Linked DNA regions of Variovorax paradoxus. The protein of the gene in region 2 interacts with the protein of the main gene of each other region in a pairwise test. Links are inferred from orthologs where the notes say so. Each region holds a gene or a part of one and is shown on either strand. Other genes may lie near its edges.

Region 1 (9,878 bases), 830 kb from region 2 along the record:
CCGGCGGCAAGCAGGTGGCGTTTCTCGCGCCCACCACGCTGCTGGCCGAGCAGCACTACCAGACGCTGGTCGACCGCTTCGCCAAGTGGCCGGTCAAGGTGGCGGAAATGAGCCGCTTCCGTTCGGCAAAGGAAATCACTGCGGCGGCCAAAGGCATTGCAGAAGGCACGGTCGACATCGTGGTCGGCACGCACAAGCTGCTTTCGCAATCGGTCAAGTTCAAGAACCTGGGCCTGCTCATCATCGACGAGGAGCACCGCTTCGGCGTGCGCCACAAGGAGGCAATGAAGGCGATGCGCGCCGAGGTCGACGTGCTCACCCTCACCGCCACGCCGATTCCGCGCACGCTGGGCATGGCGCTCGAAGGACTGCGCGACCTGAGCGTGATTGCCACCGCGCCGCAGCGGCGCCTGGCCATCAAGACCTTCGTGCGCAACGAGGGCACCGGCGTGATCCGCGAAGCCGTGCTGCGCGAACTGAAGCGCGGCGGGCAGGTGTACTTCCTGCACAACGAGGTCGAGACCATCGAGAACCGCCGCCAGAAGCTCGAAGAGATATTGCCCGAGGCCCGCATTGCCGTGGCCCACGGCCAAATGCCCGAGCGCGAGCTGGAACGCGTGATGCGCGACTTCGTGGCGCAGCGCTACAACCTGCTGCTGTGCTCGACCATCATCGAAACGGGCATCGACGTGCCGACCGCCAACACCATCGTGATGAGCCGCGCCGACAAGTTCGGCCTGGCGCAGCTGCATCAGCTGCGCGGCCGCGTCGGGCGCTCGCATCATCAGGCCTATGCTTACCTCATGGTGCCGGACACCGAGGGCCTGACCAAGCAGGCGGCGCAGCGGCTCGACGCGATCCAGCAGATGGAAGAACTGGGCTCGGGCTTCTACCTGGCCATGCACGACCTGGAGATTCGCGGCACCGGCGAGGTGCTGGGCGAGAACCAGAGCGGCAACATGATGGAGATCGGCTTCCAGCTCTACAACGAGATGCTGGGCGAAGCCGTGCGCGCGCTGAAGGCCGGACAAGAGCCCGACCTGCTGTCGCCGCTTTCGGTCACCACCGAGATCAACCTGCACGCACCCGCCCTCTTGCCCGACGACTACTGCGGCGACGTGCACCTGCGCCTCTCTTTCTACAAGAAGCTGGCCACCGCCAAGACGCCAGAGCAGATCGACACGCTGCTGGAAGAAATCGTCGACCGCTTCGGCAAGCTGCCGCCGCAGGCGCAAACGCTCATCGACACCCACCGGCTGCGCGTGCTGGCGCGGCCGTACGGCGTGGTCAAGGTCGATGCGGCGCCGGGCGTGATCCACATCACCTTCAAGAAAGACCCGCCGGTCGACTCGATGGCCATCATCCACCTGATCCAGAAGAACAAGCACATCAAGCTTGCCGGCAACGAAAAGCTGCGCATCGAGCGCGAACTGAAAGAGCCGAAGGACCGCGCGCAGATGGTGCGCGACGTGCTGCGCAGCCTCGGCCAACCCATCGTCAAGGAAACCGCCCCCGCATGAGCGCTACAGAATTCTCTCCCGGCCTCGTCATCCAGCGCGTGAAGCCGCCGCTGAAGCTCGCCGACTTCAAGCTGATTGCGTTCGACATGGATTCGACGCTGATCAACATCGAGTGCATCGACGAGATCGCCGATGCAGTGGGCAAGAAGGCCGAAGTGGCAGCGATTACCGAAGCCACGATGCGCGGCGAGATCAAGGACTTCAAGGAAAGCCTTCGGCGCCGCGTGGCGCTCTTGAAGGGTGTGCCGGTCGAGGCGCTGCAGCAGGTGTATGACCAGCGGCTGAAGCTCAACCCGGGCGCAGCCGAACTTGTCGCGGCCTGCAAGGCGGCCGGGCTCAAGGTGCTGCTGGTGTCGGGCGGCTTCACGTTCTTTGCCAACCGGGTGAAAGACCGCCTTCGCATCGACTTTGCGCGTTCCAACCTGCTCGACGAAGCCAATGGCCAACTCACCGGCGAGGTGGTGCAGCAAAGCTGGGGCGACATCTGCGACGGCGCCGAGAAGCGCCGCACGCTGCTCGAAGTCGCGTCGCTCCTGGGCATTTCGCCGCAAGAGACCATCGCCGTGGGCGACGGCGCCAACGACCTGCCGATGATGGGCGAAGCCGGCCTCTCGGTGGCCTACCACGCCAAGCCGAAGGTGCGCGAGCAGGCCATGGTGGCCATCAACGAGGGCGGCCTCGACAGAGTGCTGGAGATCCTTAAATGACTGACCCAACCGCACCGCTCTACAGTGCAGACGCACTCAGGGACTACGGCAGCGCCTTGCTGCAGAAGGCCGGCCTCGACGCCTCGATGGCCGACAGCGTCGCCCGCACCCTGGTCGAAGGCGACCTGCTGGGCCACGACACGCACGGGCTCGCCCTGTTGGCCGGCTATGTGAAAGAGATCGAATCCGGCGGCATGACGCCAAGCGGCGCGCCGGAGGTTCTGTCCGACCGGCCTGCCGCCGTGCTGTGGGACGGCAAGCGCCTGCCCGGCCCCTGGCTCATGGACCAGGGCATGGACATGTTGCTCCCGCGTGCCCGCGAGCTCGGCACCGCCTCGCTCGTGATCCGCCGCAGCCATCACATCGCCTGCCTTGCCGTCTACATGCTGCGCGCGCTGCAGGAAGACATGCTGATGCTGCTCGCCTGCTCCGATCCCAATACGGCCAGCGTTGCGCCCTTCGGCGGCACGCACGCGGTGTTCACACCCAATCCGCTGGCCATGGGTTTTCCACTGTCGCAAGGCGGCGTGATGGTCGACATTTCGGCTTCCATCACCACCAACGGCATGAGCAACCGCAAGCGCGCGGCCGGCGAGACTTTTGCCGAAGAATGGCTGATCGACGCTTCCGGCAAGCCTACGAACAACCCGCAGGTGCTGTTCGACCAGCCGCCCGGCACGCTGCTGCCGGTAGGCGGACTGAGCCACGGCCACAAGGGTTATGGAATGGCACTGTTGGTCGAAACGCTGACCGCCGGCCTCGCAGGCCATGGCCGGGCCGATCCGCCCGAGGGTTGGGGTGCGACGGTGCACATCACGCTGCACGACCTGCATGCGTTCGGCGGCAAGGAAGCTTTCTTGCGCCAGATGGACCACGTGGCGGCCCAGTGCCGCAACAACGTGCCCATCGATCCGGCGAAACCGGTGCGCCTGCCCGGGGAAGGCGGCTTGAAGCGCCGTGAAACCCAATCGAAAAGCGGGGTGCGGCTGCACCCCTCGATTGCGCGTGCGCTGCAGGATGCGGAACAGCGCTACGGGCTGCAGCTCGCGCAGGCGCTGATCTGAAAAGAGGCCTAGATTTCTTCGGGCGGCTCTTCCGACTGCGCGCCGGCGGGCCGCGGCGTACGCTTGCCCGGCTTGGCCAGTATCTCGACGTAGAACTGCTTGCCGGCCTCCTTGACGACGCCGTCGATCAGGCCCGTGATCGCCGAAAGGTGCACGGCTTCGGCGGTTTCGGCCGAGGCGCCGAACTTGCAGTCGAAGTCCCAGAAGTCCGCGCCCTCGGGCAAAACGCGGCGACGCTCACGCTTGATGTACTTGCGAATCTCGTGCTTGATGGCTTCGAGGAGGCGGTCGGGGTGCTTGCCCTCGACCTGAAGCTGAAAGGTTTTTCTCATGGGTGATCGTAACGCGCCGCGCTGTGTACAGTCGGCGGTTCAATGGAAAGCAGGTAAAGACATGGCGCGCGCAAACGACTGGGCAAGCAAGGTAATGGCATTGGTCAACGGCGGCAACGCATCGGCGGCCATCGCGCAAATCAAGGTCGCGCCTTCGGTCAAGGACCTGAAGGCGCTCCAGACCATCATGACGCTGTCGAAGATGAAAGGCCGCTATCCCAATGTGGATGCGGCCATCGAGGACAACCTGGCGCTACTGGCAGCGCCGCGGCTGCACCGCTCGCCCTGAAGACCTACAGCGCCTGGCCGAGGCGCTTCACGCCCTCTTCGATCTTCGCCACATCCGCCGTCGCAAAGCTCAACCGCAGCGTGGCCAGGTCGGGCTTCTCGGCATAGAACGGCGCACCAGGCACAAAGGCCACCAGCTGCTCGATGGCGCGCTTGGCCAATTCGCTTGCATCGGCCAGCTTGCCGTTGGCACCCGTGAGGCGGGCCCAGAAGAACAAGCCGCCCTGCGGCTGGCTAAAGCTCACCGCGTCACCCAACTCGCGCTCCAGCGCCGCACCCATCGCCTGCGCCCGCTGGCCGTACACCTCGCGCACATGCGCCAGCGTGGCCGGCATGCGGCCGCTCTTGAGGTATTGCGCGGCCGTGGCTTGCGAGAAGGTGCTGGTGTGCGCATCGCTGAACTGTTTGCACATCGTGGCCTTGGCCAGCAGCTCGGCGGGCGCGATCATCCAGCCGATGCGAAGGCCCGGGCTCAGCACCTTGCTCAGGCTGCCGCAATGCGCGAGCAACTCGCGGCTGCCCGGCACATCCTTGCTGAGCGCCATGATCGACGGCGGCGGTGCCTCACCAAAGTAGAGATCGCCGTACGGGTCGTCCTCGACGATCAGCGTCTGGTACTTGACGGCCAGCTCGAGCACCTTCTTGCGGCGCTCCAGGCTCAGCATGGCGCCGCTCGGATTGCCGAAGGTGGGAATCAGGTAGACGAACTTGGGCTTGTGCTCGGCAATCAGCTTTTCGAGCTCGTCGGTCTTCACGCCGTTGGCGTCGATGGGCGCGCTGATGAGCTGCGCGCCGTACAGCCGAAAACACTGGATGGTGGCCAGGAAAGTCGGGCCTTCGACGATCACCTTGTCGCCGGGCGAAATCATGGTCTTGCCCAGCAGATCGAGCGCCTGCTGGCTGCCGGTGGTGACGATGAGCCCGCTCGGGTCCACGTCGACACCCTTGGTCTTCATGAAGGCGCTGAGCTGCGTGCGCAGCGGCTCGTAGCCTTCGGTGGCGCCGTATTGCAGCGCGCCGCCGGGTTCTTCGGTCAGCGCCTTCTGGCTCGCCTCCTTCAGGCCCTCGACGTCGAACATGGCGCTGTCGGGAAATCCGCCCGCAAAGCTGATGATGCCGGGCTTGCCAAGCAGCTTGAAGAGTTCGCGGATTGCGGAGGTTTCGACGTTGTCGAGGCGGGAAGCGAATTGCATGGGAAGTCTCACTTTCTGAAGCGCTATTGTGGCGAAACCCGCAGGCAATAAAGCTGCGTAAGCCCATCGGCTTTCAACGATATATTGCAACTATCGCCTCCTGCCACCGTACCGCAGGCGAGCGCGGCGCTTCCAGACCCCATGAAAAAAGACAATATTCCCCTCTTCTTCGCCACCCTGCAGGCGGCCAACCCCACCCCAGAAACCGAGCTCGAATACGCCACGCCCTTCGAGCTGCTGGCCGCCGTGCTGCTGTCGGCGCAGGCCACCGACGTGGGCGTGAACAAGGCCACGCGCAAGCTTTTTCCGGTAGCGAACACGCCGCAAGCCATCCTGAGGCTGGGCGTGGAGGGGCTCGAGGAATACATCAAGACCATCGGGCTCTACCGCAGCAAGGCCAAGCACCTGATCGAGACTTGCCGCATTCTTGTGGAGCAGCACGGCGGTGAAGTGCCGCGCACGCGCGCGGAGCTCGAAGCGCTGCCGGGCGTCGGGCGCAAGACCGCCAACGTGGTGCTCAACGTGGCATTCGGCGAGGCGACGATCGCCGTGGACACGCACATCTTTCGCGTCAGCAACCGCACCGGGCTTGCGCCGGGCAAGACGCCGCTCGAGGTGGAGCTCAAGCTGGAGAAGCGCGTGCCTTTCGAGTTTCGCCTGCATGCGCACCACTGGCTCATCTTGCACGGCCGCTACATCTGCGTGGCACGCACGCCGAAGTGCTGGGAATGCGCGGTGGCGCCCTACTGCGACTACAAGCCGAAGACGCCGCGGCCCAAGTCGGCCTGACGCCGGCTCTCTTCCAGGCTAAAGCTCGAACGCTTCAGGCTGACGGCCGTCGATGTCGGTAAAGCCGTATTCACGCGCCAGGTCAGCCACGCGGTGCACGCCGCCGCTTTTCTGCATCACCCCCGCATCACCCGCCAGCGCGGCAACAGCGCGGCCGAGATAGCGCGGCGACTCGGTTCTTGCGAGCGCGGGGCGTTCATGCCAATGCGCCTCGTCGGTCTTGTGCCCAGCCAGCACGAACTCGGTTCGCATCCAGCCCGGAGAAAGCGCGAGCGACGCCACGCCGTGCGGGCGCAGCTCCTCGGCCATGCCGAAGGCCAAGCGGTTCATCGCCGACTTGGCGAGGTCGTAGAACAGGTTGCCCCGCAGGTATTTGCCCCGGTCCCAGAAGCTGGTGATCGCGATCAGCCCGCTCTTCTGCGCCACCATGAGCGGCGCCGCGAACCGGCTCGCGAGCAGGTGGTTGCGCACGCCGCGGTCGAACATCGAGTCCCAGCTGGAAAGCGGGTGTTCCCAGAACGCCGCCTCGAAAACGCCGTCGAAGGTCTCATGTCCGCCCCAGGCGTTGTTCACCAGCAGATCGAGGCGGCCCTGCTCGCGCTGCACACGCGCGAAGAGGCTTGCCACTTCGTCTTCCTGCGTGTGGTCGCAGCGCACCGCAATGCCGTGGCCGCCCATGCGCGTGAGTTCGTCGGCCGTCTCGTCGATGCTGCCCGGCAGGGCTTCAAGTTCCGAGAGCCCGAGGATGCGCCCATAGCTTTCGGCCGGCTGCGCGCGCGTGCTGCGGCCGGTCACGTACACGGTCGCCCCCGCCGCGCCCAGTTCCAGGGCAATGCCGCGGCCGGCGCCCCGGCTGGCGCCGGTCACCACGGCCACGCGGCCCGTCAGCGGCTTCTTGACTTCTTCGTCTTGCATCGAGTTCTTTCCTTTTTCTCCGAGTTCGAAGCCCGAAGGTACCGCCGCGTCACGCCGCTGTATTGGAAGAAACCGAAATCGCGCGGCCGAGAAACTCCGTCGGTGTAAGGCCGCTCAGCGCCTTGAACTCGTTGACGAGGTGCGACTGATCGTAGAAGCCGCCATCGAGCGCCAGCTCCGCCCAGCCGGGCATGCAAGGCCGTGGCTGCCGCAAGGCGCGCAGGCATGCATGCAGCCGCGCGAGCCTGCCCCACGTGCGCGGCGAGAGGCCCACCTGTTGCTGGAACAATTGCTGCAAACGGCGCTCGCCGACGCCGACCGCCGCGGCTACATCGCGCAGCGACTGCCGACCGCCCGATTCCGCGATCAGCTGCGCCGCCCTTGTTGCGGCCATAGGGGCGGCCGGGTGCAGAGCCGCATCGGCCCGCGCCAGCCGCTGCCCGAGCATGGCGCAGAGCACCGCAACGCGCGAGGAGTCGTCGGGCGCGGCTGCCATGCGTTCGCGCAGTTCGGCGCCCTGGCCCCGCCAGAGTTGATCGAGGTGCACCGCGGTGCCGGCAATCTCGCCGGCCGGCATGCCGAGCAGCGCCGCCGACGCGCCCGGGCGCAGCGTGACCGACAGCCCCTCGACCCTGCCGCGCAACCGCACCAGCGCCGGTGCGGCCGAAGCGCCAATGGCCTCGACGGGCTGCCCGGCGCCCTCACCCGCCGAGGGTGCGTCGCCAAGATTGAAGACCAGTCGCACCGCGCCGTCGGGCAGCACGCGCTCGAGCACTTCGCGCCCGTCAGGCAGCGCTTCGCGATAGAGCAGGATGTGCGCGACATGCGCGCGCAGCGGCGCCGCGACCGGAAAGGCCTGCAATGAGCCCACAGGCATCGCGGCCTCGGGACCGTGCAAGGGGTCCTCGTCGAGGCGAACGTACAGGCGCTCGTGGGAAGGCGGTGCGGGCATGGCGCGAATGGGGGCAATGGAATGGCGCGGACGCTGCCGCCCGTCACCCGCATTCGATCAGCAGGCACGCCCCATAGTCAATGGGTGCCGACGGCCATTGCGCGGCGGCCTCCACGCGCCGCACGCCGCCATGCAGCAGTTGCACGGCGCGCATCACGCCCGCATGCGTGACCCACACCGCGTCCTGGCCCGACGCCCGCCACTCGTCGAAAGCAGCGCCGGTGCGCTGCATGAAGCTGGCCGTGCTTTCGCCGTACTCGCCCGGAAGACCGTCGGCGAAATTGCCGGTCCATGCATCGAAGTCGGCACTGGTGATGGATGCCCACGGCCGGCCTTCCCAGGCGCCGAAGTCCATTTCGGCCAGGCGCTCGTCCGCCCGCATGGCAAGGTCCGGGCGCAGCGTGCCGATGGCGGCTGCCAGCTCGGCACAACGCCGCAAAGGCGAATGGACCAGTGCGATGCCCGCGGGAATGCGGGACACCACGGCGCGCGCAACCGCCAGCGTCGCCTCCATCGGCACGCCGACATCCGTGACGCCATAGCAAAGGCCCGGCGCGGCGTCGGTTTGCGCATGGCGCACCAGCCACAGCTTCATGCCTGCCACGCCAGTGCAAGATAGAGCGCAAGCTCGCACACCTGCTGCGTAGCGCCGAGCCCGTCGCCGGTGAAGCCTTGCAGCCGGCGCCGGAACATGCGCGCCATGACCAACGCGGCAAGAGCGCATGACATCGCCATGGCGATCGTTCTTCCTGGGCCGTGAGTCACCAGCACCAGCGCAAGGGCCGGAACCGACCAGAGCACGCCGACCAGCAAGGCGCCGCCGCCAATTGCATCGGCCAGCGGCTTGGCCTTGCTCGCGCCGGCATCACCCACATACGGCAACCAGCGAATCAAAAACAGCGGCGCCAGCCGTGACAGCACATGCGCACCGACGATGGCGGCTGCCACTGCTTGCAGGCCCTGCCCTGCCAGCGAAGCAAGCAGCGCAGCCTTCAAACCGAGTGCCAGCACCAGCGCAATGGCGCCGAATGCACCAATCCGCGAGTCCTTCATGATCTCGAGCGCGCGGTTGCGGTCGACCGATCCGCCCAACCCGTCGGCCACGTCGGCGAGCCCGTCTTCATGAAAGGCGCCGGTGAGCAGCACGGTTGCCACCATGCTCAGCAGCGCCGCTGCCAGTGCACCGGATGGGCCCGGGAGGCCCTGCAGCGCCAAGACGAAAACAGCCGCACCTACGACACCCACGAGCCAGCCTACGCCCGGAAAATGCGCCGCGCTCGCGCGCAGCATCTGCGGGCTGAACCCGACCCACCCAGCGAGCCGCCCAGTCACCGGCACCCGCGTGAAGAATTGCAGTGCCAGCAGGTAGTGGCGAACGCCGTTCATCGAATTCAGCCGTCCTTGCGCGACACGCCCGCCGCCTCGAAGCTCGCCATTTCGCGCAGGATGCGGCAGGCCGATTCGAGCAGCGGCCAGGCCAGCGCGCCGCCAGAGCCTTCGCCCAGGCGCAAGTCGAGATTCAGCAACGGCTCCAGCCCCATGTGCTTCAACAACAGCGCATGCCCCGGTTCCGCCGAGCTGTGCGCCGCCACGCACCGCTGCACCACATGCGGCTGCAGTGCCCCTGCCACCAGCACCGCCGCACTCGCAATGAATCCATCGACAACGATCACGCGGCGCTCTTCTGCCGCCTGCAGCACCGCGCCGACCAAGGTGGCAAGTTCGAAGCCGCCGAACGCAGCCAATGCATCCAGCGGCGCGACGGCCGATGCATGCAGGGCCAGCACTTCGCGCAACACCGTGCGCTTGCGCGCCAGCCCGTCGGCGTCGAGCCCCGTGCCCGCGCCGGTGCAGGCATCGATGTCGAGACCCGCCAGGCGCGCAAGCAGCATGGCCGCCGCCGAGCTGTTGCCGATGCCCATTTCGCCGAGCAGCAAAGCATTGCCGGGGAGCGCGCGCACCACCTCTCGGCCATTGGCAATGGCTTGCGCGCATTGCTCCGGCGTCATCGCGGGGCCGGCCGATGCATCGGCGGTGCCTGCGGCGATGCGTCGCGACACCAGCCCCGGGCGCGCCTGGAAGTCGCGCCGCACGCCGCAATCGACCACCGTCAGCGCG
Region 2 (10,294 bases):
CCGGGTGATGGCGGCCAGGTCTTGCGTGGCGCTGTGGCAGATGGTGACGGTGGCGTTCTTGGCCAGCAGCATCATGGCCATGGGCTTGCCGACGATGTTGCTGCGGCCGATGACCACTGCGTGCTTGCCGCGCAGGTCGTAGCCGATGGATTCGAGCATCTTCATGCAGCCGTGCGGCGTGCAGGGCCAGAAGCCCGGCTGCCCGACCATCAGCGCGCCGGCGCTGGCCACATGAAAGCCGTCGACGTCCTTGGCCGGAGAGATGGCTTCGATGACGCGGTGGCTGTCCATGTGCTTGGGCAGCGGCAGCTGCACCAGGATGCCGTGCACCTGGGGGTCGTCGTTGAGTGCCTCGATGCGGGCCAGCAGTTCGGGCTCGGTCATGCTGGCGGAATGGCGCTCGAGATGCGCTGTGAGCCCCGTCTGGCTGCTGTCGTTGACCTTGTGCTTCACGTAGACCTGGCTCGCCGGATCTTCACCCACCAGGACGATGGTCAGCGTGGGTTCCACGCCGCGCGCCTTCAGGGCGGCAATGCGGCCGGCAACATCGGTGCGGATTTTCTGGGCCAGCGCGTTGCCATCGATCAATTGAGCGGTCATCGGTTTCGATTTTCCAAGTAAAAACGCCCGCTTGCGCAGGCGTGGGGAACATTCGTCGCTATCGAGGAGATAGCTGGTTTTCAGGCCTTGGCTGCGGGCGCCGCCTGCCCGAGCGCGATCTTGAGCAGATCGGCCACGGTATTGGCGTTGAGCTTTTCCATGATGTTGGCGCGGTGCGCCTCGACCGTCTTGATGCTGATGCCGAGGTCGTCGGCAATCTGCTTGTTCAGGCGGCCGGCGACGATGCGCTCGAGCACCTGGGCTTCGCGGCCGGTGAGCTTGGAAAGCAGTGCATCGCGGCTGGCCGACTGCTGGTGCTGGGTGAACGCGCCGCGTGCGTGCTCGAGCATGCGCTCGACCAGCGTGACGAGCTCTTCGTCGTTGAAAGGCTTCTGGATGAAATCCATGGCGCCTTTCTTCATGCTGTCGACCGCCATCGGCACGTCGCCATGGCCGGTGATCACCACGATGGGCAGCGGGGAGCGCCGCTCGATCAGCCGGTCTTGCAGTTCGAGCCCGGTCATGCCGGCCATGCGGATGTCGACGATCAGACAGGCGACTTCGCGCGGGTCGTATCGGGAAAGAAAAGACTCGGCTGAATCGAAGCAGCGAACCCTGTAGTCCTTGCCCTCGAGCAGCCATTGCAGCGAATCTCGTACGGCCTCGTCGTCGTCGACGACATAGACAGTGCCCTTCTTCGGAATCAAACTCATGCAGGTACCTTTGCCTCGTCGCTTGCTACGGAACTGGGAGCGTCCAACACCGGAATCCAGAAGGAAAAGCGGCATCCGATCACATCCGGGCCATTGTAGATGTTCTCCGCCTGCATCCGTCCGCGGTGCGACTCGACGATGGTGCGGCACAGATTCAGCCCGATACCCATGCCTTCGGGCTTGGTGGAGAAGAAGGCCTCGTAGAGCCGGTCCATCACTTCGGGCGCCAGGCCCTTGCCGGTGTCCTGCACCGAGAACTCGATGGCGTTGTGGCCTTCGATCACCTTGGGCAGCACGCGCAACTCCACGCTCCGTCGGGCGAGCGGGCGCTCGGCAATGTCGATGGCCTCGGCGGCGTTCTTCAGCAGATTGACCATGACCTGCTCGATCAGGATGGGATCCACGCGCACCACCGGCAGCCGCGCCGCCACGTAGTGGTTGAGCCGCACATTGCGCCGCCGCAGCTCGATGCCCGCCAGTTCGACCGCCTCGCTCACCATGGTGGCAACGTCGGCGGGCGTGCGGTTGGGTTCGCTGCGTTTTACGAAGGAGCGGATGCGCTGGATGATCTGGCCCGCGCGCTGCGCCTGCTTCGAGGTCTTTTCGAGTGCCGCGAGCAGCGCCTCGGTGTCGATCGACTGCCCCTTGATGCGGGACATCATCCCGTTGCAGTAGTTGGTGATGGCCGTGAGCGGCTGGTTGAGCTCGTGCGCCACGCTGGAGGCCATTTCGCCCATCGTGATCAGGCGGCTGGCGGCCTGGGCGCGGTCGGCCTGCGCGGCGGCCTGTTCCTCGGCATCGCGCCGCGGCGTGATGTCGGTGGCAATTACCAGCTGGGCGAGCCGGCCGTCGACCCAGGTGAGATAGCGCGATCGCACTTCGAGCCACTTGCCCAGGTGCGGCACGAAGATCTCGTTGTTGGCGGTCTGGGCGGCCGTCAGGGTGTCGATCGGCAGGCCCGCGTAGGGGTCGACGTCGTCCAGGCCCTCGTCGTGCGCATTGGAGGCCGGCACACCCGCCTGCGCCACCATGCCCAGGTGCCCCACGGTGTCGGAACCGAACCAGAGCCGGTACAGCTTATTCGCGAACAGCAGTTCTTCGCTGCCGATGGGGGCCACCGACACCGCGGCGTCCAGCGCCTCCAGCACCGTGGTGAAGCGCTCGTACGAAGCCGACAGCTGCTCGCGGATGCGCGTGGGCTCCGTGATGTCGGTCATCGACGTCATCCAGCCCGTCTGGTGCCCGCGCGCATCGATCAGCGGCGACACATACAGCCGCGCATTGAACACGCTGCCGTTCTTTCGCTTTACGCGCACCTGGAAGCCGCCCGGCAGCGCGCGCCCGTGCAGCTCTTCCTCGAGCCGCTCGTTCATGACTTCGCGGTCCGATTCCAGCCAGTAGGGGAAGGGCGGGGTCTGGCCCACCAGTTCGGCTTCGCTCCATCCCGTCATTGCGCAGAAAGCGGCGTTCACGTAGGTGATGCGCCCCTGCAGGTCGAGCACGCGCATGCCGGTGAGCATGGAGTTTTCCATCGCGCGCCGGAAGTTGGTTTCGGCAACCAGCCGCTGCTGCGCCTGCTGGCGCCGCCGGGTGTGCCGCCAGGTACCGATCAGCATCCAGCTGGTGAGCACGCTGAGCGCGCAAACCAGCCAGAACAAGCCGTTGCCGACCACCCCCTGCGAGGTGCGATAGGCCTGGGCCCGCAGCACCAGCGCATTGCCGACGGGCGACACCGGTACTTCGTATTCGTTGGTTCTTTCGGACCAGGGCAGCAGGCGCGTGCCGCCTTCCCTCGGGCTCACGGTGTTGCCCGCAATCGGATTGCCCTTGGCGTCGAGCAGCGACACCGCATAGCGCGCCTGCACCTCCGATGGCATGCCGTAGCGCAGCAGGCCGTCGATCGAAAACTCGCCCAGCACCACGCCCGCGAACAGGCCCTGGTCGAAAAGCGGGATGTGCAGCTGCAGCATGGCCGTGGGGTCGCCGCCCGCCATGGGCTGGGAGAACACCGGTTGGCGCAGTTCGCGCGCCAGCGCGTAGTTGCTCTCGATATCGCCAGGCCGCAGCACGTCGCCGATGAGGTGCTGCTGCGCGGGGTGCACGCTCGGCGCGGAATAACCGGCCTTGAAACGGCGGCGGTCGTCGATCCAGGTGACCGTTTGCAGTTCAGGGAACTGGCTCACCAGCGATTCCGCTCGGCTCGCGAATTCGACCGGATCGATCTCGCGGTTCGAGGCGTCGCGCGCAATGCGCATCAGCTGTTCCTGGCGCTCCAGCAGGCGCAGGCGCATGCGCTGCTGCGCGTACTCAACGTCCCGCCGTACCGATTCCTGCTCGCGCTCGACTTCTTCGGTGCGCAAATACCAGAACGCCGAAACGATGGCCGCAAGGAACAGCAGCACCGCCGCAATGGGCGCGAGCATGGCGACGGCGTCCTGCAGCACCGGCGTTTGCCGGCGCCACCAGCGGCGCCACCAGGAAAGAGGTGACGCGGTCACGGCGCTGCGGGCCACCGCCAGCGGAGAGGAAAGAGGCATCTTGCGAGTTTAGGGGATGCTCCCCCACGAAGTGCGCCAAAGGCCCGGTGCCATTGGTCCGGCGCGGTTGCGGCCAACACAATTTGGATCACGAATATCACATTAAGAAATCAATGTGCGCCATTTGAAATAGAAGCATTTCTATGCGAAACTCGCCCGCGTTTATCGAAGACCGCACTTAAATTACAGCCACAGCCCCAATAGGAGAGACAAGCATGTCGGCAAATCCCGAGAACCTGTTCGGCTCGGCCGCGAACGACGCGGACGCCCAGGAGACCCGTGAATGGATGGATGCACTGTCCTCCGTTATTCAGAGCGAGGGGCCTGAGCGGGCTCACTTCCTTCTAGAGCAGTTGCTCGAGCATGCGCGGCAGCACAGCATCGACAAGCCGTTCTCGGCCAACACTGCCTACGTCAACACCCTGGAACCCGATCAGGAAGAGCGTTGCCCCGGCAATCTCGAGATCGAAGAGCGCCTGCGCGCCTACATGCGATGGAACGCCATGGCCATGGTGGTCAAGGCCAACCGCCATCATCCGCCCGAAGGCGGCGACCTGGGCGGCCACATCGGCTCCTTTGCTTCGCTGGCCAACATGTTCGGCGCCGGCTTCAACCATTTCTGGCACGCTGAAAGCGAAAACCACGGCGGCGACTGCCTCTACATCCAGGGCCACGTGTCGCCCGGCATCTATGCCCGCGCCTACCTGGAAGGCCGCCTGACCGAAGAGCAGTTGCTCAACTTCCGCCAGGAAGTCGACGGCAAGGGCCTGTCGAGCTACCCGCATCCGAAGCTGATGCCCGAGTTCTGGCAGTTCCCGACGGTGTCGATGGGCCTCGGCCCGTTGATGGCCATCTACCAGGCCCGCTTCCTCAAGTACTTGCACGCCCGCGGCATTGCCAACACCGAGAACCGCAAGGTATGGGTGTTCTGCGGTGACGGCGAAATGGACGAGGTCGAGTCGATGGGCGCCATCGGCCTAGCGGCACGCGAGAAGCTCGACAACCTGATCTTCGTGATCAACTGCAACCTGCAGCGCCTGGATGGCCCGGTGCGCGGCAACGGCAAGATCATCCAGGAGCTCGAAGGCGAATTCCGCGGTTCGGGCTGGAACGTCATCAAGCTGATCTGGGGCAGCAACTGGGATCCGCTCCTGGCGCGCGACAAGGAAGGTGCGCTGCGCAAGATCATGATGGAAACCAACGACGGCGACTACCAGGCCTTCAAGGCCAACGACGGTGCCTACGTTCGCAAGCATTTCTTCGGACGCGACCCGCGCACGCTCGAAATGGTTTCCAAGATGAGCGACGACGACATCTGGCAGCTGCGCCGCGGCGGCCACGATTCGCAGAAGGTCTACGCCGCGTTCGATGCGGCCGTGAAGCACGAAGGCCAGCCCACGGTGCTCCTGATCAAGACGGTCAAGGGCTTTGGCATGGGCAAGATCGGCGAGGGCAAGAACAACGTGCACCAGACCAAGAAGCTCAGCGACGAGGACATCATGGCCTTCCGCGACCGCTTCAACATTCCGATTCCGGACAGCAAGATCGCCGACCTGCCGTTCTACAAGCCGGCCGACGACACGCCGGAAATGAAGTACCTGCACGAGCGCCGCAAGGCACTGGGCGGCTACTTGCCGCATCGCCGCACCAAGGCCGACGAGAGCTTTACCGTGCCGTCGCTCGACACCTTCAAGTCGGTGATGGAGCCGACCGCCGAAGGCCGCGAGATTTCCACCACGCAGGCTTACGTGCGCTTCCTCACGCAACTGCTGCGCGACAAGGCGCTGGGCCCGCGCGTCGTTCCCATTCTTGTGGACGAAGCGCGCACCTTCGGCATGGAAGGGTTGTTCCGCCAGATCGGCATCTACAACCCCGCAGGCCAGCAGTACACCCCGGTCGACAAGGATCAGGTCATGTACTACAAGGAAGACAAGGCCGGTCAGATCCTGCAGGAAGGCATCAACGAAGCAGGCGGCATGTCGAGCTGGATTGCTGCGGCCACCTCGTACAGCACCAACAACCGCATCATGGTGCCGTTCTACGTGTACTACTCCATGTTCGGTTTCCAGCGCATCGGCGACCTGGCCTGGGCGGCGGGCGACATGCAGGCGCGCGGCTTCCTGCTTGGCGGCACCTCGGGGCGCACCACGCTCAACGGCGAAGGCCTGCAGCACGAAGACGGCCACAGCCATATCCTGGCCAACACCATTCCCAACTGCGTGAGCTACGACCCGACCTTTGCGCACGAAGTGGGCGTGATCCTGCACCACGGCCTGAAGCGCATGGTCGAGAAGCAGGACAACGTCTACTACTACCTGACACTGCTTAATGAGAACTACGCGATGCCCGGCCTGCAGCCCGGCACCGAAGAGCAGATCATCAAGGGCATGTACCTGTCGAAGCAGGGCCCCGCACTCAAGGCCAAGGCACCCACGGTGCAACTGCTGGGCAGCGGCACCATCCTGCGTGAAAGCTTTGCCGCGCAAGAGCTGCTCGAAAAGGATTGGGGCGTGTCCGCCTCGGTGTGGAGCTGCCCGAGCTTCAACGAGCTGACGCGCGACGGCCAGGACGCCGACCGCTGGAACCTGCTGCATCCGGACCAGACGCCGCGCGTGCCTTTCGTGGCCGAGCAACTCGCGCCTACCGCCGGCCCGGTGATCGCGTCGACCGACTACATGAAGGCCTACGCGGAGCAGATCCGTCCCTTCATTCCGAAGGGCCGCAATTACAAGGTGCTGGGCACCGACGGCTTCGGCCGCAGCGACTTCCGCAACAAGCTGCGCGAGCACTTCGAGATCAACCGCCATTACATCGTGGTGGCCGCGCTCAAGGCGTTGAGCGAAGATGGCACCGTGCCCGTAGCCAAGGTGGTGGAAGCGATCAAGAAGTACGGCATCAATGTCGACAAGGTCAACCCGCTTTACGCCTGAACATCAACAACCAACGAACGAACGGCGCCTCACGGCGGGAGACAACGATATGGCAGCAGTGGAAGTGAAGGTGCCGGACATCGGCGATTTCGATGAAGTCGCGGTGATCGAGGTGCTTGTGAAGGTGGGCGACACGGTCAAGGCCGAGCAGTCGCTCATCACCGTCGAATCGGACAAGGCCTCGATGGAAATTCCGTCGTCGACCGCCGGTGTGGTGAAGGAAATCAAGGTCGAAGTCGGCGGCAAGGTGAAAGAGGGCTCAGTGGTCCTCGTGCTCGAGGCGGAAGGGGCTGCCGCGGCACCGGCGCCTGCAGCGGCTCCGGCTCCTGCGGCCGCCGCCCCGGCGCCCGCAGCCGCGGCCCCCGCACCGGCAGCAACGCCGGCGGCTTCCGGACCCATCGAGATCAAGGTGCCCGACATCGGCGATTTCAAGGATGTCGCGGTCATCGAGTTGCTGGTGAAACCCGGCGACACGATCGCGGCCGACCAGTCGCTGATCACTGTCGAATCGGACAAGGCTTCGATGGAAATTCCGTCGTCGGCGGCGGGCGTGCTCAAGGAGCTCAAGGTCAAGGTGGGCGATACGGTCAACATCGGCGACCTGATTGCCGTGCTTGAAGGCGCAGCAGGTGCTGCGGCGCCTGCGCCTGCGCAGGCTGCTGCAGCCGCGCCGGCAGCTGCGACCGCCACTGCGCCAGCTCCGGTTGCCGCTCCGCCGGCGGCCGCTGCAACTCCGTCGGCTGCTGCCGCACCGCACGAACCCACAGTTGCACCCACCGGCAAGCTGCCGCATGCGTCCCCCTCGGTGCGCAAGTTCGCCCGCGAACTCGGCGTGCCACTCGAAGAAGTCAAGGGTTCCGGTCCCAAGGGCCGCATCACTCAGGAAGACGTCCAGAGCTTCACCAAGGCCGTAATGAGCGGCCAAGCGAGCACCAAGGCATCCGCAGCCAAGGCGCCAGCCGGCGGTGGCGGCGCAGATGGTGCGGCATTGGGCCTCATTCCCTGGCCGAAGGTCGACTTCGCGAAATTCGGCGCGGTCGAGCGCAAGGACCTGTCGCGCATCAAGAAGCTCAGCGGTGCCAACCTGCACCGCAACTGGGTGATGATCCCGCACGTCACCAACAACGACGAAGCCGACATCACCGAGCTGGAGGCCTTCCGCGTCTCCACCAACAAGGAAAACGAAAAGTCTGGCATCAAGGTCACGATGCTGGCCTTCGTGATCAAGGCGGTGGTTGCGGCGCTCAAGAAGTTTCCTGACTTCAACGCCAGCCTCGACGGCGACCAGCTCGTCTACAAGCAGTACTACAACATCGGCTTTGCGGCCGACACGCCCAACGGGCTCGTGGTGCCGGTGCTGAAGGACGCGGACAAGAAGGGCATCCTGCAGATCAGCGCGGAGATGGGCGAACTCGCTAAGAAAGCGCGCGACGGCAAGCTCGGCTCGGCCGACATGCAGGGCGGCTGCTTCTCGATCAGCTCCCTCGGCGGCATCGGCGGCACGCATTTCACGCCCATCATCAACGCCCCCGAAGTGGCCATCCTCGGCCTCTCCAAGGGCCAGATGAAGCCGGTGTGGGACGGCAAGCAGTTTGTGCCGCGCCTGACGCTGCCGCTGTCGCTGTCCTACGACCACCGCGTGATCGATGGTGCCCTGGCTGCGCGCTTCAACGCCTACCTGGGCCAGGTGCTCGCGGATTACCGTCGAATCCTGTTATGACCACCGTAGTGGCCGTCCGCAAAGGCGGCCAGGTCACGATGGCGGCGGATTCCCTGGTGACCTTCGGCGACACGCGGCTTTCGCACCGCGCCGAGGCGAACCAGAAGATCTTCACCATCGACGATGCGGCGGGGCAGAGCCTCTTTGCCGTGGCCGGGGCCGCCGCGCACTTTCTGGTGCTGCAGCATGCATTGGCCGCGCAGCCGCGCGAGGCGTTGCTGTTCGGCAGCAAGCACGAGATCTTCCGCACCTTCACGCTGCTGCACCCGGTGCTGAAAGACTCGTTCTTCATGCAGACCAAGGAAGACGAGCATGAGCCCTACGAGTCGAGCCAGTTCACGATGCTGATGGCCAACCAGAGCGGCATCTACGGCATCTACAGCTACCGCGAGGTGTTCGAGTTCAAGCAGTTCTGGGCCATTGGCTCGGGGCGCAGCTTTGCACTTGGCGCCATGCACGCGGCGTACGACATGAAGTCGCGCACCTCGCGCGACGTGGCGGAGGCGGGGATTGCCGCCGCCTGCGAATTCGATCGCAATTCGGCCCCACCGGTCGACGTTCTCACACTCAAACTGAAAGTGTCCAAATGAGCGAACAACAAATCAAGGTGCCGGACATCGGCGACTTCGACGAAGTCGCGGTCATCGAGGTGCTGGTCAACGTCGGCGACACGGTCAAGGCCGAGCAGTCGCTGATCACGGTCGAATCGGACAAGGCCTCGATGGAAATTCCATCGTCGGCTGCCGGCGTGGTGAAGTCGCTCGCAGTCAAGGTGGGTGACAAGGTCAAGGAAGGCTCCGTGGTGTTGACGCTGGAGGTGGACGGTGCCGCAGCGCCCGCGCCCGCAGCAGCGGCCCCAGCGCCAGCCGCTGCGGCGCCCGCGCCCAAGGCGGCTCCTGCGCCCGCGCCGGCCGCAGCGCCCGTTGCTTCCACCTACGGCGGCAAGGTCGATGTCGAGTGCGACGTCGTCGTGCTCGGCGCCGGCCCTGGCGGGTACTCGGCCGCATTCCGCGCTGCCGATCTCGGCTTGAAGGTGGTGCTGATCGAGCGCTACGCCACGCTTGGGGGCGTTTGCCTCAACGTGGGCTGCATTCCGTCGAAGGCGCTGCTGCACGTGGCGTCGGTCATGGACGAGGTCAAGCACTTTGCCGACCTGGGCGTGAGCTTTGCAGCCCCCACGGTCGACCGCGCCAAGCTGCTCGGCCACAAGAACAAGGTGGTGGGCAAGCTCACCGGCGGCCTCACGGCCATGGCCAAGATGCGCAAGGTGACGGTGCTGCGCGGCGTCGGCAACTTCATCGACCCCTACCACCTGGAAGTGGACGAGACGTCCGGCACCAGCTGGGACACCACCGGCAAGAAGCAGACCGTCAAGTTCCGCAACGCGATCATTGCGGCCGGGTCGCAGGCCGTGAGCCTGCCGTTCATGCCGAAGAACGATCCGCGCGTGGTCGACTCCACCGGCGCGCTCGAGATGGGCACCGATCCCAAGCGCATGCTGATCCTCGGCGGCGGCATCATCGGTCTGGAGATGGGCACGGTGTATTCCACGCTGGGCGCGCGCCTCGACGTGGTCGAAATGCTCGACGGCCTGATGCAGGGCGCCGACCGCGACCTGGTCAAGGTGTGGCAGAAGATGAACGCGCCGCGCTTCGACAACATCATGCTCAAGACCAAGACGGTCGGCGCCGAAGCCACGAAGGAGGGCATCAAGGTCACCTTCGAGGGCGAGAACGCGCCGAAGGAGCCGCAGGTGTACGACCTGGTGCTGCAGGCCGTTGGCCGCAGCCCGAA
Region 3 (9,931 bases), 530 kb from region 2 along the record:
TTTCCCATTGGGGCGTGCTGACCATCGGCACCGGCCTCGGCAACGCGAGCTTTACCAATACCTTCTAGCCCGGTGCGCCGGATGCGCCCGGAGCCGGCGGAACCTTGCCGCCGAGCGCCTTGTAGACGGCCACCAGCCCCACGGCCAGCCGGCTCGTACTTTGCGCCTGGTCGCGCCGTGCCTGCAGCAGCGTGCGGCGGGCGTCGAGCTCGACACCGAAATCCGTGAGCCCGTTGGCATAGCGTGCATGCGCCAGTGTGAGCGCGTCGCGGCTGTGGCGTTCGCGCTCGGCCAGCTCGGCATGGCGCAGGCGTTCGGCGGCATAGGCGCTCAGCGCGGAATCGATCTCGTGCCATGCCTTGAGCACGGTCTGCTGAAAGGCCACGGCGGCTTCCTGCTGCTGCAATTCACGCAGGGTTACCGTGCTCCGGCGCCGGCCGTTGTCGAAGATGGGCAGGCTGATGGAAGGGCCGACATGCCACTGCCGGCTGCCCCATTCGCCAAAACGTTCGCTGCCCACCGATTCGAAGCCGAAGCCGGCCCCCAGCGTCACGCGCGGATAGAGGTCGGCCACGGCCACGCCGATGCGCGCGGTGGCGGCATGCAGCTGCGCCTCCGCCGCGGCAATGTCGGGCCGGCGGCGTGCCAGGTCGGAGGGCAGGCCGAGGGCCAGTTCGGGCAATGGCGGCGCCTGCAGCGCCTCGGGTGTGTCGCTTGCGCGGCCTGCCTCCGGCGCGGCGAGTTCGGCGTTCAGCCTGCCGGGCATGGCGCCGGTCAGCAGCGTGATCTGGTTCAAGGCCTGTGCCTCCTGCTGCAGCAGCGCCGGAATGCGCGCCTTCAGTTCGGCCAGCTGCGTGCGCTGCCGCGTCGGGTCCAGGTCGGTGACCAGCCCGCCGTTGGCGCGCGCCTGAACCAGTTCGAGCGATTCGGCCGCGGCTGCAATGTCGGCGCGTGCCAGGCGCAATTCGCGCTGCGCACCGCGCAGTTCGAAGTAGTTGCGCGCCACCTCGGCCTGCACGCTGAGCTGCACCTGGCGCAGCAGCGCCGCCGATGCGCCCGTGTCCGCATCGGCGGCTTCGATGCTGCGCCGCACGCGGCCCCACAGGTCGATTTCCCACGATGCGTCGAAGCCAGCCTGGTACAGGTTGTAGGGCTCGCTCAGCGTGCGGATCAACTGGTCGCGGTTGGACACCGACGAACCGAGTGCGTCGATCATCCGCGTGGCGGCGCCGGTTTCGCTTTGCCGCTGGCGGCTGACGCCGCCGCTGGCATTGAGTTGCGGGCCCTGCTGCGCGGCCGTCGCTGTGCGCTGGACGCGGCTCTGCGCAAAGCGCAAGGCGGCGGTCTGCAGGTCGTGGTTGGCCGCGAGCGCAAGCGCCTGCAGGCGTTCGAGCAGCGAATCGTTGAAGGCTTTCCAGTCGCCGGACGCTACGGCCGAAGGCACCGCAGTCCGCTCGGCTCCCAGGAGCCCTGGCGAGCCGCCGTGCCATGCGGACCAATCGGCCGGCGCCTGCACCTGTGCGGGCCGGTGGTCGGGCCCCATGGCACACCCCGCAAGGAGAAGCGCGAGCGCGGAACAGGAGAAGGAGAAGGAGAAGAGGAAGGTTCGTGATGCGGACATGCAAGGCTCCCGGGTTCAGGCCAGGCGATGGCGAAACAGCCAGGCTGCCAGCGGCAGCGTGACAAGGGCGATGATCGAAAGCGGAATCAGGTTGTGCCACACCGTGGCCAGGCCCACGCCCTCCAGGTACACGCGCTGCACCAGGTCGATTGCAAAGCGCAGCGGGTTGGCCATGGTGATCACCTGCAGCACCTGCGGCATGTTGCGCACCGGCGTGGTCAGGCCCGACAGCAGCATCATCGGCATCAGCAGCACGAAGGTGTAGAGCATGGCCTGCTGCATGTTGGCCGACACCGCCGAGATCGACAGGCCGATGCCCACGCTCGCCACGGTGAAGAAGATCAGCCCGGTGTAGAGCGTGGCCAGCGAGCCCGCCATTGGAACGCCGAACCAGAAGAGCGCCACCAGAAGAATGAGTGTGGACTGCGCAAGACCCACCAGCACTGGCGGCAGCGCCTTGCCGATCATGATTTCGAGCGGCGACATCGGCGTGACCAGCAACTGGTCGAAGGTGCCTTGCTCGCGCTCGCGTGCCACTGAGAGTGCGGTGAGCAGCAGCGTCTGCAGCATGCTGAGCGCGGCGATCAGGCCGGGCAGCAGGTTCCACCGCGTCTCGAGGTTCGGGTTGAACCATGCGCGCGATTCGATGGTGAGCGGGGCCCCTTGTGCGCCGGCGCGCGTGCGCAGCTGCGCGTTGTAGCGCTCGACCACCGATCCCACGTAGCCGGCCGCCGAGCCCGCGGTGTTCGAGTTGCGCGCATCCAGGATCAGCTGGATGGCCGCGGGCTGGCCGGCGCTCAGGCGCTGCTGGAAGTCGGGTGCGATCTGGATCACCATCAGCGCCTTCTCGGTGTCGATCACCTCGCGGATATCGGCCTGCGTGCGCAGCGTGGCCACGCGATGAAAGACGCCGGTGCTGTCCAGGTGCGCAACCAGCTCCGTCGACGCGCCCGTGCGGCTCTGGTCGAGCAGCGCATAGGGCAGGTTCGAAAGGTCGTACGTGGCGCCGTACCCGAAGATGAGGCTTTGCATGATGGCCGGAACGAACAGGATCACGCGGCTTGCCGGGTCCTTGAGGATGGCGAGCAGCTCCTTGCGGCAGAGGTTGGCAATGCGCAGCAGAAAATCGGTCATGGAACGGTCCGTCCTTCAGTCGAGGCTCTTGCGCGTGACGGCGCGGGCAAGCAACAGCAGCCCGACCGCATAGGCGGCAAGGATTGCGCAGTTGCGCCAGATCAGCGGCCAGACATCGCCCGCCAGGAACAGCGTCTTGATCAGGTCCATGAAGTAGGTGGCCGGCAGCACATGGCCGATGGCGCGCACCACGGCGGGCACATTGCGCAGGTCGAACAAAAAGCCCGACAGCATCATCGAAGGCATGAAAGTCGCGATCAGCGCGATCTGGCTCGCAAGAAACTGGTTGCGCGTGACGGACGAGATCACGAGGCCCAGGCTCACCGCCACGATCAGGTAGAGCATCGAACTGAGCACCACCGCGAACAGCGAGCCGACCATGGGCACCGCGAACAGGAAGCGCGCAGCCAGCAGGCACAGCACCAACCCCAGCATGCCGACCGCAAAGTACGGAATGATTTTTGCCACCAGTATTTCCACCGGCCGCACCGGCGTGACGAACAGCGCCTCGAGCGTGCCGCGCTCCCATTCGCGGGCCATGACCAGCGCGGTAAGAAATGCGCCGACCAGCGTCATGATGAGCACGATGAGGCCGGGCACCAGGTACCAGGTGCTGGTGTTCGCGGTGTTGAACCACATGCGCTGCTCCACGGTCACTCGGCCCGCGGAGGCTGTTGCTGCGCCGGCGGTGCCGCCGCCGCGGTCGGCCTGGCGCACGGCCGATTGGCCCAGGGCGCCGCTTACGTAGGCCAGGATGATGGTCGCGCGGCCCGCGTCCGCGCCATGCACGATGAGCTGCACGCGCGCGTTGCCCGCGGCCTGCGAGCGCGAAAAGTCGGCTGGCACGCGCACGATGCCGTCGATCTTGCGGTCGCGCATGAGCGCCTCGGCGTCGTGCATGGAGCCGAGAAGCACGGGTGCGATGGTGGGCGAAAGCTGAAGGCCTGCAATGGTTTCATGCGCCGTGGGCGAAGCGTCTTCGAGCACCACGCCCACCGGTGCGTTCTTCACGTCGAGCGACATGCCGTACCCGAAGATCAGGATCAGCACCATCGGCAGCAGGATGCCGATGGCCAGGTTGCTGCGGTCGCGCAGCAGCTGGCGAAACTCCTTGCGCGTGAGCGAGACCAGCCGGGTCCAGAAGCCACTCATGCCGCCACCTTCTCGCTTTGCTTCTGGCTTTTCTTCTGGCGCTCTGCCCGCCGGGCCTTCTCGACGATGCCGATGAACGCCTGTTCCATGTCGATGCGCCGGTCGCCCTGCTCGCCGTCGAGCGCCTGCGCCCGCACCTCCAGCGGAGTGCCGATGGCGAGCAGCTTGCCTGCGTCCTGGATCACGATGCGGTCGCAGTACTCCGCCTCTTCCATGAAATGGGTCGTGATGACGACGGTGGTGCCGCCTTCGGCCAGCGCGGTAATGCGGCGCCAGAACTCGCGGCGCGCGAGGGGGTCGGCGCCGCTCGTGGGCTCGTCGAGAAAGAGAATCTCGGGCTCGTGCAGCAGGCCCGTTGCCATGGCAAGGCGCTGCTTGTAGCCGCCCGGCAGCTGCCCGCTGGGCGCGTCGAGTTCGCTCTGGAGGTCGAACTGGTGCAGCACCGTGTCCATGCGCGCCTGCAGCTTCTGCCCGCGCAGGCCGTAGGCGCCGCCAAAGAACGAGAGGTTCTCGCGCACCGAAAGATTGCCGTAGAGCGCGAATTTCTGCGACACGTAGCCGATGCGCTGCCGGGCCTGTGCGCGCGCATGGCGCAAATCGACACCGGCTACGCGCAACTGGCCGCCGCTTGCGGGCAGCAGGCCGCACAGCATGCGAAAGGTGGTGGTCTTGCCCGCGCCGTTGGGGCCGAGCAGGCCGAAGATTTCGCCGCGCCGCACGGAGAAGCTGGTACTCGCCACAGCCACGAAGTCGCCGAAGCGGCGGACCAGATCTTTCACTTCGATGACCACTTCGCCGGGCTCGCCCGCGGCCGGTGCAAGGCCGCCGGCCGCCGCCGATTGCTTGATGTCGGCGGCAGGGGCCTGCTGCGTGCGCAGCAGCGTCATGAAGCCGTCTTCGAGCCGGGGTGGCACCGGCTCGGCGCGGGCGCCGGCCAGCAGCGCCGCAAGCCCGGCGTCGCCGGTGCCGGGCCGGCGAATGAAGCGCACTTCGCCGCCGTGCGGTACGGCATCGACGATGTCTTGCTGCGCATCGAGCAGGCGGGCCTGCATCAGGCGCGGTGCCTCGCCCGGCGGCGGCGTGGCGACGAAGCACAGGCCCTCGGCGCGGTCGCGGATCTCCGCCGGCGTGCCCTCTGCAATCAGCTGGCCTTCGCGCAGCACGAACACATGGCTGCAGCGCTCGGCCTCGTCGAGGTACGCGGTGCTCACGATGACGGAAAGCTGCTCTTCGTCCACCAGCTGCTGAACGATCTGCCAAAGCTCGCGCCGCGAGAGCGGATCGACACCCACGGTGGGCTCGTCGAGCAGCAGCAGGTCGGGCGAGCGCACCAGCGTGCAGGCCAGGCCGAGCTTCTGCTTCATGCCGCCTGACAGCTTGCCCGCGGGGCGATCGGTAAAGCGACCGAGGTCCGTCATTTCCATCAGCCGCGCATAGCGTTCGCGCCGCCTGGCCGGCGGCACGCCGTGCAGGTCGGCGTAGAGGTCAAGGTTCTCCTGCACGCTCAGGTCTTCGTACAGGCCGAAGCGCTGGGGCATGTAGCTGATGCGGTCCTGCACCGATTGCGGGTCGGCGGAAACATCGATGCCCAGCACGCGCAGTTCGCCTTCGTCGGCGCGCATCAGGCCGGCCATGAGCCGCAGCAGCGTCGTCTTGCCCGCGCCGTCGGGGCCGACCAGCGCGGTGAGCGTGCCGGCGGGAATTTGAAGCGACATGTCGTTGAGCGCGTGCACGGCCGTCTTAGACGCCTTGACCGTGAAGCGCTTGTGCAGCGAGCGTCCGCTGACGGCCGGCTCAGCGCGCAGCATTCAACGTCCCTCCGGGTATGCGGTCTTGCTCCTTCCCCTTCCGGGGGAAGGTTGGGATGGGGGCAGGGCAGAGCGTCCGATAGACACGCCGCTTGCCCCCACCCCAGCCCTCCCCCGAAAGGGGAGGGAGCAATGCGCGATGACGAGCGATGAGGTTCGTCATCACGGGCTGCCGTTCGAAGTCAGCTGAAGCCGCACCGTGGCCGGCATGCCGAGCCGCAGCTGGTCTTCCTTGTCGTCGACCATCACGCGGATTTCATACACAAGGCTGCTGCGCAGCTCTTCGGTCTGCACCGTCTTGGGCGTGAACTCGGCCACCGAGGAGATGTAGCCCACCTTGCCCGCAACCGGCCGGTGGGGATGGCTGTCGGTGGTGACGCTCGCCTGCTGGCCGGGGCGCACGCGGCCGAGGTCGGGCTCGGCCACGTAGGCCCGCACCCACTTGGGATCGGTGATGGCCAGCGTGAAGGCCGGGCGCTGCGGCGAGGCCATGTCGCCGGGTTCGAGCAGGCGGGCGCGCACCACCGCGTCGATGGGAGACTTGAGCTCGGCTTCGGCCAGCTGGTGGTTCATGAGCGCGAGGTCGGCGCGGGCCGATTCGAGCTGCGCCTGTGCCTGCGCAATGTCTTCCTTGCGCGGACCGGCCACCGCAAGCTGCTGCGCCTTGCGCGCGTTGTCCAGCTGCGCAAGCGCCACCTTGCGGCGCGCCTGTGCGCTGTCGAGGTCTTGCTGGCTCACGGCGCGGCCGGCCGTGGTCTGGCCGATGGCCTGCAGGCGCGCGAGCTGCTGCTGCGCCAGGTCGGCATCGGCCTGCGCGGCGGCGACCTGCGCGCCGGCCTGTGCCAGTTCTTCGGGGCGGCTGCCGGTCTTCAGCCGCAGCAGCGCCTGTTCCTGCACGCCGATGCGCGCCTGCGATTGCGCCACGCGCAGCGCCAGCGAGCGGGTGTCCAGTTTGCCCAGCACCTGCCCGGCGCGCACAGGGTCGCCTTCGCGCAGGGCGAGTTCCGCCACGCGCTCGTTGGCGTTGAAGGCCAGCGAGACCTGGCGCACATCGACATTGCCGTACAGCACGAGCGTGTCGGACGGCGGTGCCGAGCGATGGAGGTACCACCAGCCACCCGCCGTGACGGCGAGCGCCACGAGGGCAACGGCGATGAGAGGTTTCTTGTTCATGAGCGGTTCCTGCCGGGTTCCAGACTTGGAGTGGCCGCATGTTATCAAATTTAAATTTGAATTTGAAGTACTTTTTCATTTCGATTAACCTAGGGCCATGGCATCACGCTCTTCCAGTACCCGTTCTCCCGCTCCACGCCAGACAGCCGCCCGCACCCCGCGCACCGATGGCAACGCCACCCGGCTGCACATCCTCGAGACGGCCGGCCAGCTGTTTGCGGAACGCGGCTTCGCCGAAAGCACCAGCAAGGAAATCTGCACACGCGCCGGCACCAACATGGCCGCCGTCAATTACCACTTCGGCAGCAGGGACGGCCTATACGAGGCCGTGCTCATCGAGGCGCACCGGCAGCTAGTGAGCATGGATGAGCTGGTCAGCCTGGCCAGCGTGCCGGCCGACCCGCGGCTCAAGCTGCGCACCTTTCTCACGCATCTGATGGAGATGGGCAGCCAGCCCAAGGCGCCGTGGGGATTCCGGGTGGTGCTGCGCGAGGCGCTGTCGCCTTCACCGGCGCTGCCGGTGATGGTGCGCCAGGCGGTGCTGCCCAAGGCCAAGCTGATCCGCGGCCTGATCGGCGGCATCATGGGCCTGCCCGACGACCATCCCTCGGTGCAGCGGGCCATGCTCTTCGTGGTGCTGCCCTGCATCGTGATGACGGTGGCCCCCAAGGACCTGCGCAACGAAGTGCTGCCGGCCCTGAAGAACACCGAGGGCCTGGCGGACGACCTGATGCGTTATGTCTTCGCCGGCCTCGACGCCGTTGCGAAGGAAGCCAGGGCCGCGGCGCCCGCTGCCGCTACAGCTGGAAAGCGACGGTGAGCAGCAGCCCCTCGGCCACGTCGCGCAAGAGGCCCGGGCGCCGGGCGCGGTAGGGCTCGCCGGCGGAGGCCGTGGTTTCGATCCACTCGGCCAGCCAGTCGATTTCATGCGGGCCGTAGAACACAACGGCCGCCTCGTGGTTGAGCAGCAGGCTGCGCAGGTCGAGGTTGATCGATCCGCACATGGCCAGCTCGTTGTCGACCACCACCGCCTTGGCATGCGCCATGAAGGGCAGCATGCGAAAGCTCACGCCCGCGCGGGCCAGGTCGCGCATGGCGCGTGCGCGCACGAAGTCCGCCAGGCGGTGGTTCGACTGCGCAGGCATTGCGATGGTGACCTGCACGCCGCGCCGCGCGGCCAGCCGCAGCGCATCGCGCAGCCCGTCGCCGGGCACGAAATAGGGCGTGATGGCAAGCACGCGGTGCTCGGCCCGAAAGCAGGCATCGATCAGCAGCGCGTGGGCGGTGTCCTCGGTCTGGTCGGGGCCGCTCGGCAGGAACTGCGCCATGGCGCAGCCCGGGCCCTCCTGCACGTCGTCGGCCGTAATGGCGCGCGCCTTGCGGCTGCGTACCGAGCTCCAGTCATGGTCGAACTGCCGCGCCGCCGCCGCGGCCACGCTGCCGCGCAGGTCGAACGAAAGATCGTGCCAGGCTTGGGGGTATCTCTCGCTGCCGGTGAAGTATTCGCCTGCCAGGTTGCGGCCGCCCGACCACAGCCAGCCGTCGTCGGCAATGGTGAACTTGCGGTGGTTGCGCAGGTTGCGCGGCCCGATGCGGCGCAGGCTGAAGAAGGGGCGGAACACCGCGACCTCGCCGCCTGCCGAGCGCAGCACTTCGAAGTGGCGGCGCGGCAAGGTCAGCGCGCCGAAGCCGTCGAGCAGCACGCGCACCTTGATGCCTTCGCGCGCGCGTTGCGCCAGCCGCTCGATGACGGCGCGGCCCATCGCGTCGTCTCCGATGATGAAGGTGCACACGTCGATGCGCTCCCGCGCGCCGTCGATCACCTGCCACAGCGCCTCGCGCGCGGCTTCGCCGTCGGCATGCAGGCGGATCGCGCAGCGCCCGGGCGGCGCAAGGCCGAAGCTCTCGATCAGGTCGGCCGCCCAGTGCCCCGGTGGCATCGAGCGCGGCGGCCGTGGCGAGCCCGCCGGGCGCAGCTTGCGCTGGCCGAACAGCAGGTAGGCCGGCAGGATCAGGTAGGGCATGAGAACCAGCCCCATGACCCAGGCAATGGCGGTGGTGGGCGCGCGCTGCTCGCGGCGCGCGCGCGTGGTCAGTATGTAGACCAGCAGCGCGAAGGTGACGACGAGAAAATGCTGTGACGGTGAAGGCAGCCAGTCGAAACTCGTGTTCGGCATGCGGCAATGATGCCTGAGGACCGGGTGAGGCCGCCAGCGATCAGCGCGGCATCAGGAACGAGGCCACGTCGCGCCCTTCGGAGGCGAGAAAGCGCATCATCGGATCTACCACCGTTCGCACCGCGGGCCGCTCGCCCATGCGGCTGCGCCACGCCAGGAGCCGCGGCGTGGCCTCAGTCATGCGGGCACCCTTGCGGTCGGCAAAGATGCAGGCCATGTAGAAGGCGATGTCGGCGAAGGAATACGGACCGGCGAGGTAATCGCGCGTGGCCAGCAGGCCTTCCATCTCGTCGTAGTAGCGCGCGCAGGCGGCGCAAGCCGCGACGGCTGGCGCGCTCTGCATGTCGTGCTGCAGGCCAAAGAGCCTGATCACGTTGGGGAAGAAGACCTCGTCGGACTTCTGCTCCAGCTGCCGCGCCCGTGCCCGTTCGGCAATGCCTTGGGGCCACAGCGCGAGGTGCGCAGGGCCTGGGTAGCGGTCTTCGAGGTATTCGAAGATCTGCGTCGAGTCGAACAGCTCGACCTCGCCGTCGATGAGCACCGGCACCTGCTGCTTGACGGGGTTGATGCGCAGCACATCCGGGTGCTTGGGCTCGTAGGCATCGCCCTTGGTGAACGGCACCATCACCAGTTCGAAGTCGATGCCTTTTTCGAGCGCGGCGATCTGCACCTTCGCGCCGAACATGCTGAGGGGGCCTGAGTAGATTTTTGTGGTGGTCTTTGTCATGCCCCCGACTTCACCAGAAATGGCGCTTCAGGTCGAGCCCCACACCTCTTGTGCCGTCTCGACCACCAGGCGCAGCTTGTTGCGTTGCGCTTCCACCGCAATGTTGTTGCCGTGCACCGTGCTCGAGAAGCCGCACTGC

What was found.
Region 1: the proteins of aceE (region 2) and nth interact in binary tests that used the Escherichia coli proteins (3 or more experiments, as listed by UniProt). The link is inferred for Variovorax paradoxus from one-to-one orthologs.
Region 3: the proteins of aceE (region 2) and GOQ09_RS08815 interact in binary tests that used the Escherichia coli proteins (3 or more experiments, as listed by UniProt). The link is inferred for Variovorax paradoxus from one-to-one orthologs.

The regions. Positions count from the first base shown.
Region 1 is NZ_CP046622.1:3,252,367-3,262,244, forward strand. Bases 4,251-7,069 are described here. They hold nth (endonuclease III), read left to right. Parts: upstream 4,251-5,245; coding sequence 5,246-5,893; downstream 5,894-7,069. Other genes in these bases: GOQ09_RS15110 (PLP-dependent aminotransferase family protein), read right to left, coding at 4,251-5,104; GOQ09_RS15120 (SDR family NAD(P)-dependent oxidoreductase), read right to left, coding at 5,912-6,808; GOQ09_RS15125 (helix-turn-helix domain-containing protein), read right to left, coding at 6,858-7,069. In the rest of the region: mfd (transcription-repair coupling factor), read left to right, coding at 1-1,520; phosphoserine phosphatase SerB, read left to right, coding at 1,517-2,227; GOQ09_RS15095 (Ldh family oxidoreductase), read left to right, coding at 2,224-3,291; GOQ09_RS15100 (DUF6172 family protein), read right to left, coding at 3,300-3,623; GOQ09_RS15105 (hypothetical protein), read left to right, coding at 3,685-3,912; more of GOQ09_RS15110, read right to left, coding at 3,917-4,250; more of GOQ09_RS15125, read right to left, coding at 7,070-7,760; GOQ09_RS15130 (histidine phosphatase family protein), read right to left, coding at 7,804-8,355; GOQ09_RS15135 (adenosylcobinamide-GDP ribazoletransferase), read right to left, coding at 8,352-9,146; cobT (nicotinate-nucleotide--dimethylbenzimidazole phosphoribosyltransferase), read right to left, coding at 9,152-9,878. UniProt on the Escherichia coli protein: DNA repair enzyme that has both DNA N-glycosylase activity and AP-lyase activity. The DNA N-glycosylase activity releases various damaged pyrimidines from DNA by cleaving the N-glycosidic bond, leaving an AP (apurinic/apyrimidinic) site.
Region 2 is NZ_CP046622.1:2,419,052-2,429,345, forward strand. What follows is about bases 3,746-6,980. They hold aceE (pyruvate dehydrogenase (acetyl-transferring), homodimeric type), read left to right. Parts: upstream 3,746-4,065; coding sequence 4,066-6,780; downstream 6,781-6,980. Other genes in these bases: GOQ09_RS11410 (PAS domain-containing sensor histidine kinase), read right to left, coding at 3,746-3,850; aceF (dihydrolipoyllysine-residue acetyltransferase), read left to right, coding at 6,830-6,980. In the rest of the region: bifunctional methylenetetrahydrofolate dehydrogenase/methenyltetrahydrofolate cyclohydrolase FolD, read right to left, coding at 1-600; GOQ09_RS11405 (response regulator transcription factor), read right to left, coding at 681-1,313; more of GOQ09_RS11410, read right to left, coding at 1,310-3,745; more of aceF, read left to right, coding at 6,981-8,500; GOQ09_RS11425 (MFS transporter), read left to right, coding at 8,497-9,090; lpdA (dihydrolipoyl dehydrogenase), read left to right, coding at 9,087-10,294. UniProt on the Escherichia coli protein: Component of the pyruvate dehydrogenase (PDH) complex, that catalyzes the overall conversion of pyruvate to acetyl-CoA and CO(2).
Region 3 is NZ_CP046622.1:1,894,218-1,904,148, forward strand. Bases 3,310-6,181 are described here. They hold GOQ09_RS08815 (ATP-binding cassette domain-containing protein), read right to left. Parts: upstream 5,716-6,181; coding sequence 3,904-5,715; downstream 3,310-3,903. Other genes in these bases: GOQ09_RS08810 (ABC transporter permease), read right to left, coding at 3,310-3,907; GOQ09_RS08820 (HlyD family efflux transporter periplasmic adaptor subunit), read right to left, coding at 5,878-6,181. Outside these bases: GOQ09_RS08795 (ROK family protein), read left to right, coding at 1-68; GOQ09_RS08800 (efflux transporter outer membrane subunit), read right to left, coding at 65-1,621; GOQ09_RS08805 (ABC transporter permease), read right to left, coding at 1,637-2,755; more of GOQ09_RS08810, read right to left, coding at 2,771-3,309; more of GOQ09_RS08820, read right to left, coding at 6,182-6,888; GOQ09_RS08825 (TetR/AcrR family transcriptional regulator), read left to right, coding at 6,986-7,708; GOQ09_RS08830 (phospholipase D-like domain-containing protein), read right to left, coding at 7,686-9,065; GOQ09_RS08835 (glutathione S-transferase family protein), read right to left, coding at 9,106-9,792; GOQ09_RS08840 (5-methyltetrahydropteroyltriglutamate--homocysteine S-methyltransferase), read right to left, coding at 9,820-9,931. UniProt on the Escherichia coli protein: Part of the ABC transporter complex YbhFSR that could be involved in efflux of cefoperazone. Probably responsible for energy coupling to the transport system.